3 regions of the Wenzhouxiangella sp. XN201 genome follow, and region 2 is predicted to be linked to each of the others. Evidence: predicted binding sites of a transcription regulator. Region 2 holds the regulator's gene; each other region holds the start of a gene.
What was found. The regulator sigma-54, encoded in region 2, starts transcription at its own class of promoters, with help from an activator protein. The targets are predictions, from matches to a motif close to TGGCANGNTNCNTGCTT.
Positions count from the first base shown of each region.

Region 1 (4,284 bases), on a different contig from region 2:
ATCCCGGCCCTCAGTCCTTGGTCACCCGGTTCATCTCGGCCAGGCCAATCTTGCCCAGTTTGACCTTGTTCAGGGCCGCCCGGCGCAGGTCGATAATGCCTTCCCTGTGTGATTGCTTTTCAAGATCCAGGGCCGAACCGCCTTCAAGAATGATCCGTTCCATGTCTTCGGTAATAGGCATCACCTGGAACACGCCGCTCCGTCCCTTGTAGCCGGCGGTGCACTGGTCGCAATCGCCGGGCTGGAACACCTTGATTCCTTCAGCGATTTCTTCCTCGGTAAAACCGATCTTGAGCAGCGCTTCGTCGGGCACTTCCTCAATCTTCTTGCAGGTATGCAGGTTACGAGCCAGGCGCTGGGCCAGCACCAGGTGCACGGTCGAGACAATGTTGTAGGAAGGTACACCCATATTGGCCAGGCGCGCGATCGAGGCGGGTGCGTCGTTGGTATGCAGGGTCGAGAGCACAAGGTGACCCGTCTGGGCCGCCTTGATGGCAATCTCGGCCGTTTCCAGGTCTCGAATTTCCCCGACCATGATGATGTCGGGATCCTGCCGCAGGAATGATCGTAGCGCCGCAGCAAAGGTCAGGCCCTGCTTGACGTTCTGCTGGACTTGGTTGATGCCCTTCATTCGAATTTCGACCGGATCCTCGACGGTGGAAATGTTGCGGCCCTCATCGTTGAGAATGCCTAGCGCGGTATACAGCGTGACGGTCTTGCCCGAGCCGGTGGGCCCCGTAACCAGCACCATGCCATAGGGCTTGGAAATGGCCGCCATGTAGTCTTCCTGCTGCTTTTTCTCGAAACCCAGCTTTTCCGGGCCCAGATAGGCGCCGGAGGAGTCGAGAATACGCAGCACGATCTTCTCACCCCACAGGGTCGGGCAGGTCGAGACACGAAAGTCGTAGGCCTGGCTCTTGGTGAGGTTTAGCTTGATACGTCCGTCCTGTGGCACGCGGCGCTCGGCGATGTCCAGACTGGCCATCACCTTCAGGCGGGCCGACAGGCGCGGCGCCATACGCTTGGGCGGTCGCACCTGCGTGACCAACACGCCGTCGACGCGGAAGCGAACCCGGTAGTTTTCTTCGTAGGGCTCGAAGTGGATGTCGGAAGCGCCCTTGCGAATGGCGTCGACCAGCACCTTGTTGACGAAGCGCACGACCGGTGCGTCGTCTGCGCCTGCCGTGCCTTCGGCAGCTTCTTCCTCCTGTTCGCCCTGGTCGAACTTCAGATTGTCGAGGTCGTCTTCGTCCTCGGTCAGTTCGGTAAAGGCCTGGGTGGAGCCTGCCAGTGCCCGGTCCATGGCCGGCTCGATGGCGCTGTAGGGCGCCAGGATGGCTTCCACGGACAGGCCGGTGGAAAAAGCGATCTCGTCGATGCCCGCCTTGTTGCCCGGGTCGGCGACGGCTACGAAGAGACGCTTGCCGCGTTTCATGATGGGCAGGATCAGGTGCTTGCGGACCAGTTCCTCGCTGACCGCGTCCATCGGCGCATGTTTGAGGTTGACGGCTGGAAGGTCCACCAGGGGCATGCCGAAGTCCTCGGCTGCCAGGTGGGCGAATCCCATTGCGTCCACGGCCTTTTCGCGGACGATGTGACTGGTAAAAGTGCGGCCTTTCTCCGTGGCCTGATCCGCCACTTCCAAAGCCTTCTCTTCAGTCAATAGTCCGGCTTCCACCAGTTTACGACCGAGGCTGGGCAGGCGCATGAGTGAGGCGGGTTGGGCGGGCATAGGCCGAAAATTCCTTGAGACCGGGTCAAATCCTAGCTGGCAGGGCCTGATTTTACAATGCTTTTTGACGGGATAACCCGGGTCTGGCGGCCTGGGTCAGAAGACGTTACCAATTGTTCACAGCGTCGAGTTTCTTGATGCGAGTCAGACTTTGACCGCATTCTCCGACAGAATCTATGACTCATTCTGTCAGATAGTGACAAAAATAGTCACATCTTTAGCTCGTGGTTCCGTTCAGTTCCCAACCCAAGGAGTGCTACGCTGATCCCCTAAATCACTGAGAATCGGACCGATTCGAGGTTAACTCGGGGTTGGAACACTTTATGCATGTAGACAGTGGAGCCAGTTGGCTTTAAAGTGCAGCAGGTCCAACCTGCAATTGATGGGTTGGCTTGTGTATTTGCAGGTAAAACTTCAGGAGTGATTCTATGAACACCATGCGCAAACAATCCGGTTTCACGCTCATCGAACTGATGATCGTGATTGCTATCATCGCGATCCTCATGGCGATTGCCGTGCCCGCGTACCAGGACTACTCGATTCGCACCAAGGTTTCTGAGGCCGTCAGCGTGACTGGGGGCGCCAAGCTGGCCGTTGCTGAAACCTACCAGTCACTTGGTCGTTTTGCGACTGCCCAGGCTTCGTATGGCTGGGACTTCGCTGCCTCTGACTATGTTGCAAGCTCTACGATTGCGCCCTCTACTGGCGTAATTACCGTGACGACGCAGAACACCGGTGCTAGCACTGATCCAGTGCTCACTTTTACGCCTGAAACGGGCGCGGGTCGAATTGATTGGGATTGTGCTGCCACTGCTGGTGAAGACAAGCATATCCCCGCTGAATGCCGCTAAAAGCTACTCAATAGCGGACTATCAACACTTAGAGCCCCTGCACTCGCAGGGGCTTTTTTCATCTGGCCCTCAAAGAAGTCTGCAAGGTCTAGCCACAGCTTTCGTGTAACGGGATTTCTTGGAGGCTCTGAGCGCATCATTTCGACAAGTTGGTGGATTCCCTGCCTATTCCCGTTTGCCGAATGAATGTTGAAGATTGTCCTAGCTGCAGACGGATCGTGTCGGATCTCAATGGCCCGCATAAGGTGGTCCACTGCCGAACCGCTGATACCAGTAGCAATATCCAGTCGAGCCGTTAGTTTATGAAGCGCATGCCGTGCTGACCTGGACGCTGCGTAACCATCATTCTCAAATGGGGCTACCGTAATTCGTCTCAAATCTTCAAGTTCAAGCAGATCGCAGTCCCCACTTAGGTGGGTATCAGCCAGTTTTTCAATTGCGTCGGTATAGGCGTGGGTGAATTCGCCCGACTGGATTCGTGAAACCAAATTACCAATGTCTATATCAAGTACAGGTCTCTGCCTGAAAATACAATGAAGCGCTAATCGTTGCACTTCATAGAGATAGCCTTGATCCGGATCACTTGACTTCCTCTTCAGAAGCTTTAATGCAGCCGGGTAGTCATTTTCATCAACATACTGTTCCAGAAGAAATCCTGTCGCACGTGGAGACTCAGGTTGTTGTCCATACCATATCTCTGCCGCCAGTCTCGGCTTTCCCCAGATAGATGAAGTATTGAATAAAACGAATGCCAGAATAAGAAAATATCCAGAAAATCCGAAAATTGCAGCCTTTTGAAATCTCAACCAGGATGCGTGGATCGCCCATCCCAACAAAATCGCCAAACCGATTAGCGGCACGTAACTCCTATGCGAGAAATAAAGTTCAAGGGGAATCGTGCTTGACTCTATGGATTGCGCTATTAGATACCAGAACACGCCAAAGGCGAGGAATGGAACTGCCTTTCTCAGCCAAATGGCGAGGACACTGACCAAAATCCAAGCACTCAGGCTAATTGCCACCTTGGGCTCAAAAAGAGATTTGCTCGCGGAAACGGAATCATAAAACGCGTGTATGTTGAGGGCTGAGGGTAAAAAAGCTTGCCGAATGTAGTCCCATAGCACCCAAGATTGCGTGAGCAATCTTTCACTGCCGCTGAACCCCCGAAAGTCGATAGCCGGCTGAGTGTAGGGAAGCCTGAACGCCAGATATGAAAATATGAGTACTGTCGGGAGCGCTAGGAATAGCGCGATCCATGTTCTCCATAAGAGCCTTTGGTTATCAAATGGACGCTTGAGCAAGGTCAGTTCCATAACCAGCGTAAGCGCAGGTAGAACAGCCGCGTTCTCCTTAGTGAATACGCCGAGTAGGCCAGCAAAAAAGAGCCAGGTAGTCATCAGCGTCAAGCGGAATATGGGGGAAACGCTCGAAGCGCTTCTGGAGTACAGATAACCAGTAATGCCGAGTAACACGAATGTGGTGCTTAACAGGGTCATTCGTTGAATAACTAGAAGTACCGTGGCGGCATGTATTGGAAGTATGGTCCAAAGAATTGCTGCCACAAGCGCAACCCACTGGCTTTGCGAGCTGTCAACATCTGCCGCCTGCAACAATTTCCTGGTAAAGAAAAATACAAGGATGCCGTTTATCAGATGGATCAGAATATTCGTTCGAAGGAATGTATGAGTGTCATCTGGATAT
Region 1 is NZ_JAAIVI010000017.1:915,322-919,605, forward strand. It holds gene pilB (type IV-A pilus assembly ATPase PilB) at 11-1,732, opposite strand; gene G4Y73_RS14165 (pilin) at 2,161-2,583, shown strand; gene G4Y73_RS04605 (hypothetical protein) at 2,580-4,284, opposite strand, start outside.
Region 1: the regulator sigma-54 is predicted to act here: its motif matches at 2,045-2,061, upstream of G4Y73_RS14165 (pilin).

Region 2 (4,284 bases):
CCCTGACCGAATTCTCGGCGCGTTTTCGCGATGCCGACAACCGGGTCGAGCTGGTGCTGGCGGGACCGCGTCTGGAGCATGTCTGGGCCGAACGCGTGGCGCGGGTAGAAGCCCCTGAGTTTCACATCGAGCCCGAGGGCGCGGACTGGCGCGGCAGCGCCGCCAATGCCCGTGTGCTGCGCGATCAGGAAGTACTGATTCTCGAAGGCGACATCGAGCTCATCCACCGCGCCAGGCACGGCGAGCTCAGGGTCCGCACCGAGCGCCTGCGCTACGATCGCCGCACGCGTATACTTTCCGCCGATACCCCCGTTGAAATCACGCAGGCTGGATCGATTCTGCAATCGGGCGGTCTCAAGATCGAGCTGGACAACAATCTTCTGGAACTGACCGATGGTGTACAAGGCGAATTTGAGCCGGATACGAGCGACGATATGGCTGCCGATGATGCTGGCGATGATGGTGGCAACGGCGGCTGAAGCCCAGTTCGAGGGTCGCATCAGCATCGACGCGGAAGACGCCACCTACGACCACGAGCGCGGAGCCACTCACCTGCGCGACAACGTGCGCATCACCCGCGGCAGCTTGGAAGTCACGGCCGACGAAGGCTTCAGCTATCGTGGCGACAACGGCCTGCAACGCGTCGAGTTGTTCGGCGAACCGGTCCGCTGGCAGGCCCTGACCGAAGACGGCACGGAAACCACCGGCCATGCCGACCAGGTCGTTTACGATCTGCTCGCACGCACCGTCACCCTGATCGGCAACGCCTATATCGAAGAGCCGCGCGGCACCTTTTCCGGCAGCGAGTTGGTCTACAACCTCGACACCCAGAAAACCGAGGGTCGCGGCGGCATTCAGATGACCGTCGAGCCCGAAGCCATCGGGGAAGACGACGAAGACCCGCCGGAGCCGGACTGAGCCGTGCTGATCGCCGAGCAACTGGCCAAGCGCTACCGCGGGCGCGCCGTGGTCCATGGCATGTCCCTGCAGGTCGACACCGGCGAGGTCGTCGGCCTGCTCGGGCCCAACGGCGCCGGCAAGACCACCTGCTTCTACATGGTCGTCGGCCTGGTCGCCGCCGACGGTGGCCGCATCGTTCTCGACGACCGCGACATCACCCGCACCAGCATGAATCAGCGTGCCCGCTTCGGACTGGGCTACCTGCCGCAGGAAGCCTCGATTTTCCGCCGGCTTTCGGTGGCTGAAAACATCATGGCCGTGCTCGAATTGCGCCAGGACCTCGACCGCAACGGCCGGCGGCAGGAGCTCGAACGGCTGATGGAAGAGTTCGGCATCGCCCACCTCTCGGACCAGTCCGGGATCAGCCTGTCGGGCGGTGAACGGCGCCGTGTCGAAATTGCCCGCGCGCTGGCGACCAACCCCTCCTACATGCTGCTCGACGAACCCTTTGCCGGCGTCGATCCGATTTCGGTCGGCGAGATACAGCAGATCGTGCGCCATCTCACCGAGCGCGATATCGGCATCCTGATCACCGACCACAACGTGCGCGAGACCCTCGGCATCTGCGACCGCGCCTACATCATCAGCGAGGGCCGCCTGCTCATCCACGGCAGCCCCGCCGAGGTGATGGCCGACGACAACGTCCGCGATGTCTACCTGGGACGCGAATTCCGACTGTAGCTCAAACCCGTTTGGAAACCACGGAAGACACGGAATTCACGGACACGAAGCAGCTCAATTCGAAACCCGAGCGCAATGCACTTCAGTGTTCTCCGTGCCTGCCGTGTTTCCAGGTATGAAGGCCGGAAATACGGCGATGCAACTGGCCCGATACTTGCCGTGCGAGTAGAATCGAAGCCATGAAACAGGGTGCCCGTCTCCAGCTCAAGCTGGGCCAGAAGCTCAAGCTGGCACCCCAGCTGCGTCAAGCCATCGCATTGTTGCAACTCAACCGCATCGAACTGCGGCAAACAGTTCGCGAAGCACTCAATACCAACCCGCTGCTGGAACGGACCGAGGATACGGGCGAGGATACGGGCGAAACCGGCGACGAGAGCGACTTCGACAGCGAGGTCGACTACGAAGAGGACTACGGCTTCGACGACCTGCCGGACGGCTATTCGATCACTTCCGGCCCGGCGCCCAACTACGACGAATTCATCAGCGACCGTGCCGACGAATCGCTGCAGCAGCACCTGCTCTGGCAGGTCAACCTGTCGGGTTTCAGCGAAACCGACGAGGCCATAGCCCGTGCCATCATCTACGCGCTCGACGAAGAGGGCTACCTGCAGGACGACCTGGCCACGCTGCGCGCCTCGCTGGCGCCGGAGTACCTGGTCAGCATCGAGGAAGTGGCCGCGGTGCTGGAACGCATCCAGCACTTCGAACCGATTGGTGTCGCCAGCCGGAGCGTGGGTGAAAGCCTGCTGGTGCAGTTGCGGGCCATGCCCTCGAACACGCATGCACTGGGCCTGGCCTGTCACCTGGTCGAACACCACCTGGAGACGCTGGGGCGGCAGGACATCAAGCGCCTGGTGCAAACCACCGGCGTCGGCGAGGCCGAGATTCACGCCGCCCTCGATGTCATCCGGCGCTGCAACCCGCACCCTTGCTCGCGCTTCGGCAGCGACGACGAGAACTACCTGGTGCCCGATGTCTACGTCCACCCGGCCGAAGACGGCTGGCGCGTGACCCTCAATCCGGACAATGACCCGGGCCTGCGATTGAATGATCTCTACGTGCGCATGGCTCGCCAGGCCAAAGGCCAGGACAAGAAGTATCTCAACGACCGGCTGCAGGAAGCCCGCTGGCTGATCAGCGGCCTGGAGATGCGCAATCAGACCCTGCTGGCGGTGACTCGCGCGATCGTCGAACACCAGCAGGAGTTTTTTCGCGAGGGCGAAACCGGACTCAAACCGCTACTGCAGCGGGAGGTGGCTGAAGCGGTCGGTGTCCACGAATCGACGGTGTCACGCGCCACGACCCAGAAATATGCCCATACGCCGCGCGGTACCTTCGAACTCAAGTTCTTTTTCTCGGTCGGCATCGACACCAGCGACGGCCAACAGGTGGCCGCCACCGCGGTCAAGGCCCGCGTGCGCAAGCTGATCAGTGAGGAACTTCCCGGCCAGCCGTTGTCCGACCAGGCATTGGCCGACCACCTCGCCGAATCCGGCATCAAGCTGGCGCGGCGAACGGTCGCCAAGTACCGCGAACAGCTCGGGATACCGGGCTCCGCCCAGCGTCGGCGGGCGGCACGCCTGCATGCAGGCTGACCGCAATCGCCGACTGTATTAACATGGACTCTTGAAACAAGGAGCAAGTCGATGCAACTCGAAGTCAGCGGACAGAATGTTGAAATCACCCAGGCCCTGCGGGCCTACGTGGCCGAGAAGACCGAACGCCTGGAACGCCACTTCGACCACCTGATTTCAGCACACTTCGTGCTTCACCTCGAAAAACTCGTGCATACCGCCGAAGGCACGATCAGCGTTGGTGGCCGGACCAATCCAATCCATGCCGACGCTGCGGCAGAAGACATGTATGCGGCCATCGACGCCCTCATCGACAAACTCGATCGCCAGGTCCGCCGGCACAAGGACAAGGTCACCGATCACCGCGCCACGAGGCCGGCCGAGGCCGGCTAGCGGGCAACCCGACCAGGAAGGGGTCTGAACCGATGCAGCTAGTGGACGTGCTCGCGAACGATCGCATCGCGATCAATGTTTCGGTATCGAGCAAGAAGACGTTGCTGGAGAAGGCGGCCGAACTGTTGGCCAACGCGTCCGGCAGTGCAAACGCTCGCGAAATCTTCGACAGCCTGTGTCAGCGCGAGCGGCTGGGCTCGACCGGGCTGGGCCACGGCGTGGCCATCCCGCACGGCCGGGTCGACAACCAGGAGGCCGTTGCCGGGGCGATGATCCGGCTCAAACGGCCGATCGACTTCGATGCCCCCGACCACGAGAAAGTCGACCTGTTCTTCGCACTGGCCGTACCCGGTCAGTGCACCGACTCGCACCTGAAGCTGCTGGCCGAGATGGCTGACCGGCTCGGACGGCAAGTCCAGCGCGATGCCCTGCGCCAGATCGACGACGCCGACGAGCTGCTGCGTCTGCTGTCGGAAAACCCGGCCGAAACCGCGGCGCAATGAGTCAGCGCGTCACGCCGGCAGAGCTCTACGAGCAGTTTTCCGACCGCCTCGACCTGCACTGGGTCAACGGCAAGTCGGAAGCAGTCCGGCGCGAACTCGAGCCGACCGGCTTCCACTCGCGGCCCTCTCTGGTCGGATTTCTCAATCTCATTCATTCGACCCGCATCCAGGTC
Region 2 is NZ_JAAIVI010000020.1:331,182-335,465, reverse strand. It holds gene lptC (LPS export ABC transporter periplasmic protein LptC) at 1-479, shown strand, start outside; gene lptA (lipopolysaccharide transport periplasmic protein LptA) at 445-918, shown strand; gene lptB (LPS export ABC transporter ATP-binding protein) at 922-1,641, shown strand; gene G4Y73_RS10940 (RNA polymerase factor sigma-54) at 1,821-3,236, shown strand; gene raiA (ribosome-associated translation inhibitor RaiA) at 3,288-3,608, shown strand; gene G4Y73_RS10930 (PTS sugar transporter subunit IIA) at 3,641-4,111, shown strand; gene hprK (HPr(Ser) kinase/phosphatase) at 4,108-4,284, shown strand, end outside.

Region 3 (4,284 bases), 210 kb from region 2:
ATCGAAATCCTGTTCCAGGGACAGTCTCCCGTGCTGCTCGGCGATGACCAGTTCGGCAGCCTCGGTCAGTGTGCGGTGCAGGTTGACCGGCTCGCTGGCCCGGCGATCACTTTGGGCGAAGCGATCGATCAGCGCCGTGATGCGGTCGACTTCACGCTGGATCATGGCTGCGTGCCGGCCGCTGGTCTCATCGAGCTTGCGGGCGGCGATAAGCTGGGCGGCACCGCGCACGCCAGCCAGCGGGTTGCGCAATTCGTGCGCCAGTTGCCGGGCCATCAGCGACAGGGCCTGGCGGCGATCTGCCTGTTCGGCCAGTTCCCGCTGGCGGACACGCTCGGAGACCGGATGTAACTCGATGACGACCGAATCCCCGTCGGGCTGCAGGCAGACATCGAAGATGCGGTCGTCCCCTTCGAGCGAGGCCTCGGGCGCCTGCAGCGTGCGTCCCTGGGCCAGGACCCTGGCCAGCCATTCGGCCAGCGCGGGCGAGACCCGGTCGATGGGCTGGTTACGCAGCGACGCCCCGGCCGGCCCCAGCAGAGTGGTGGCGGCCCGGTTCAGCCACTGGATACGGCCGTTTTCGGCGACCCGGATCAGGCCGGTGGCCAGTTCGTCCGGATCAATCTTTTCCATTCAGCCGTTGTCGTCATCAGCGATGCTGAAGCTGATCGCAGCAGTGGTTCCGAGCACGCGGCCGGACGGCGTCTGCAGACGGGCGAACAGTCGGTGCTCGCCCGGCGGCGGGGCCGGGATGGTTGTAGTCAGGGATCGAACCGGGGGCTCCATCGGCTCACCGTCGAGAACCAGCGCGATCTCGGCCGTCGGCGGGATATCGATTGCGATGTCCATGATGATTTCCACGATGTCGCCGACGATTGTTTCGCCGTCGGCCGGCTGCTCGATGCGGAAGTCGAGTTCGGCCGGTCCTTCCGGCGGCTGGCCGGTCACTTCCAGCGGCAGTTCCTCTTCCTCGCCCTCGAGCACGTTGAGCTCGGGCAGTTCCATCGGTTCGGCATTGTCGTCCGGCTTTTCGTCGGTGTAGGTGACGTTGCCGTCCTTGTCGACGACGCGATAGACCTTGTCCTGGGCAAGGGCCGGAGTGAGGGCGAGCAGTGCGACGGTCAGGCCTGTCAGGAGTCTGTTCATAACGATTGTGATGCGGAGTGGGGCCCGCTGATCATTCTACCCCTCGCCGGCTGGCTGGGGAACGGTGGCCCGGCGCGCGCCGGGCCACCAGGTACTCAACTCGAGTAGTACATGTCGAACTCCACCGGATGGGTCGACATCCGGAAACGCGTGACTTCCTTCATCTTGAGGTTGATATAGGCGTCGATCAGGTCGTCGGTGAACACATCCCCGGCCTTGAGGAAATCGCGGTCGTTGTCGAGCGCATCCAGGGCCTGGTCGAGGGCGTGGCACACGCGCGGGATGTCGCGTTCCTCTTCCGGCGGCAGGTCGTAGAGATCCTTGTCCATCGGCGCGCCCGGATCGATCTTGTTGATCACCCCGTCGAGGCCGGCCATCAGCATGGCGGCGAAGGTGAGATACGGGTTCCCGGCGGCGTCGCCGAAACGAATCTCGATGCGGCGGGCCTTGTCGGTTCCGACCCAGGGCACCCGGCAGGAGGCCGAGCGGTTGCGGGCCGAGTAGGCCAGCAGGACCGGCGCCTCGAAACCTGGCACCAGGCGCTTGTAGCTGTTGGTGGTGGAGTTGGCGAAGGCGTTGATGGCACGGGCGTGCTTGAAGATGCCACCGATGTAGTGCAGTGCCGTTTCACTCAGACCACCGTAGCCGTCGCCGGCGAACATGTTCGTGCCGTCCTTGGAGAAGCTCTGGTGGACGTGCATGCCCGAGCCGTTGTCGCCCACGAGCGGCTTGGGCATGAACGTGGCCGTCTGGCCCTGACGGTGCGCCACGTTGTGGACCACGTACTTGAATATCATCATTTCATCGGCTTTGCGCACCAGGGTGTTGAAGCGTGTACCGATCTCGCACTGGCCCGCGGTGCCGACTTCGTGGTGGTGAACTTCGACCGGGATACCGATCGCTTCCAGCGTCGCGCACATCAGGCTTCTCAGGTCGGCCAGGCCATCGACCGGCGGTACCGGGAAGTAGCCGCCCTTGACGCGCGGGCGATGTCCGTAGTTGCCGTCTTCGTAGGTCTTGTTGGTGTTCCAGGCCGCTTCCTCGGAGTCAATTTCGAACGAGCAGCCGGAAATGTCGTTCTTCCAGCGTACGTCGTCGAATACGAAAAACTCGGGTTCGGGGCCGAAGTACGCCTCGTCGGCGATGCCGCTCGACTGCAGGAATGCCTCGGCACGCTTGGCCAGGGAACGCGGGCAGCGGCTGTAGCCCTGCATGGTGTCCGGTTCGAGAATGTCGCAGGTCAGATTGAGCGTCTTGAATTCCGAGAACGGATCGATAAAAGCGGTCGCGGTATCCGGCATGAGCACCATGTCGGACTCGCTGATGCCTTTCCATCCGACAATCGACGAACCGTCGAACATCTTGCCTTCCTCGAAAAAGTCATCGTCGACGGTGTGCGCCGGCAGGGTGACGTGCTGTTCCTTGCCCAGCGTGTCGGAGAAGCGCAGATCGACGAACTCGATTTCCTCGTCGGCGATTTTCTTGATGATGTCCTTTGCGGCCATGTCGTCTTGCTACCTCATTAGGGTGTTTGAGTGGATGTCTGATGCCTTACAGTGCATGCGGCGTGCCAGCCTCGGAAGGCCCGTCTTGCGGCGCTTCGTGATTCACATTTGCGCAGATTGTGAGCAATTCCAAGTCATTATGCTTAAATATTGAGCGGCATGCAGATCAATCGCGCAGGGCCGGATTGAGCGTGTACGTTCCGGTCAGGCTAGCCTGGTCAAGCACGTGCCCCTTGAGGGCTTCGACCACGTCATGACCGGTGAAATCCCCGGAGACTTCGAGCCGATCGATGTCGAGCGCATAGACGGTAAACTCGTAGTGATGCACACGCTCGTCGTTCCATGGCGGGCAGGGACCGTCGTAGCCGTAGTAGTTGCCGGCCATGTCTTCGGCGCCGGCCAGGAAATTGGTGTAGTCGTTCAGGCCCTGGCGCGCGCCGGCCGGGCCGGGCGGATCCTGCTTGCCCTTGAGGGTGACGCCATCGCTGCATGCGCCCGTGGCCAGCTCGGTCACTTCGGGTGCAACGTCGACCATCGCCCAGTGGCAGAAATCGACCCGCTCCATGTCAGCCGGCAGGGTCTTGCCTTCCTGGTTGACGTCGTCGGCAGAGGCCGGCACGTCGGGGTCCATGCATACGATCACGAAGGAGCGGGTGCCGGCCGGCGCGCCGGACCAATTCAGATGCGGGCTGATATTGTCGGCCAACGCCATGTGCTCGTCCGGATCGGGCTTGCCGAATGCGAAGCGTTCGTCGATGGGTGCGCCCTCGCGCAGATCGTTCGACTCCAGTTGCATGTGAACTCCTTCTCGATATCGACATTCCATCTCGTTTAAGCTTACCAGCCTGACTTCAACCCTGTGCCTGAACCGATGACGAAAAGACTGCTGCTGGCAGCCGTGCTGCTCTTCCCCCTGACCGCTCTGGCGGCGCCCGGCCTGTCCGAAAGCATCGAGGTTGACGCCTCGATTCCGGCTCCGGCCGAAGTGCTTGGATTCGAGCCCGGCGAGCGTCATCCGCGGCACGATCAGATCGTGCGCTACCTGCATCGTTTGGCCGAGGCCTCCGACCGGGTCCTGATCGAGGAAATCGGCAGCACCCACGGCCACCGGCCGCAGGTGATGCTGACCTTCGCCTCGCCCGAGCGCCTGGCCAACATCGACGAACTGCGCGCCGACCGCACCCGGGCAGCGCGCGAGGGCGACGGACCGCCGGTGATCTGGTTGGGTTACTCGGTGCACGGCAACGAGTCTTCCGGCGTCAGCGCGGCACTGGTCATGGCCTGGTACCTGGCCGCCGGGCAGGACGAGCGCGTGCGGCGCTGGCTCGACGAGCTGGTGATCGTGATGGAGCCGGCGATCAATCCCGACGGCATCGACCGTTTCGCGCACTGGATCAACATGCATCGCGGCAATCATCCCTCCGCCGACCCGAACGACCGCGAACATGCCGAAGGCTGGCCCAACGGCCGCACCAACTACTACTGGTTCGATCTCAACCGCGACTGGCTGCCGCTGATCCACCCCGAGTCGCAGAACCGCATCCGTCAGTACCGGCAGTGGCGCCCGCATGTGATCACCGATCACCACGAGATGGGGCGCAACAGCACCTTCTTTTTCCAGCCGGGGATTCCC
Region 3 is NZ_JAAIVI010000020.1:119,838-124,121, forward strand. It holds gene G4Y73_RS09990 (ATP-binding protein) at 1-633, opposite strand, end outside; gene G4Y73_RS09995 (DUF4124 domain-containing protein) at 634-1,146, opposite strand; gene glnA (type I glutamate--ammonia ligase) at 1,242-2,651, opposite strand; gene G4Y73_RS10005 (YbhB/YbcL family Raf kinase inhibitor-like protein) at 2,818-3,447, opposite strand; gene G4Y73_RS10010 (M14 family zinc carboxypeptidase) at 3,523-4,284, shown strand, end outside.
Region 3: the regulator sigma-54 is predicted to act here: its motif matches at 2,703-2,719, upstream of glnA (type I glutamate--ammonia ligase).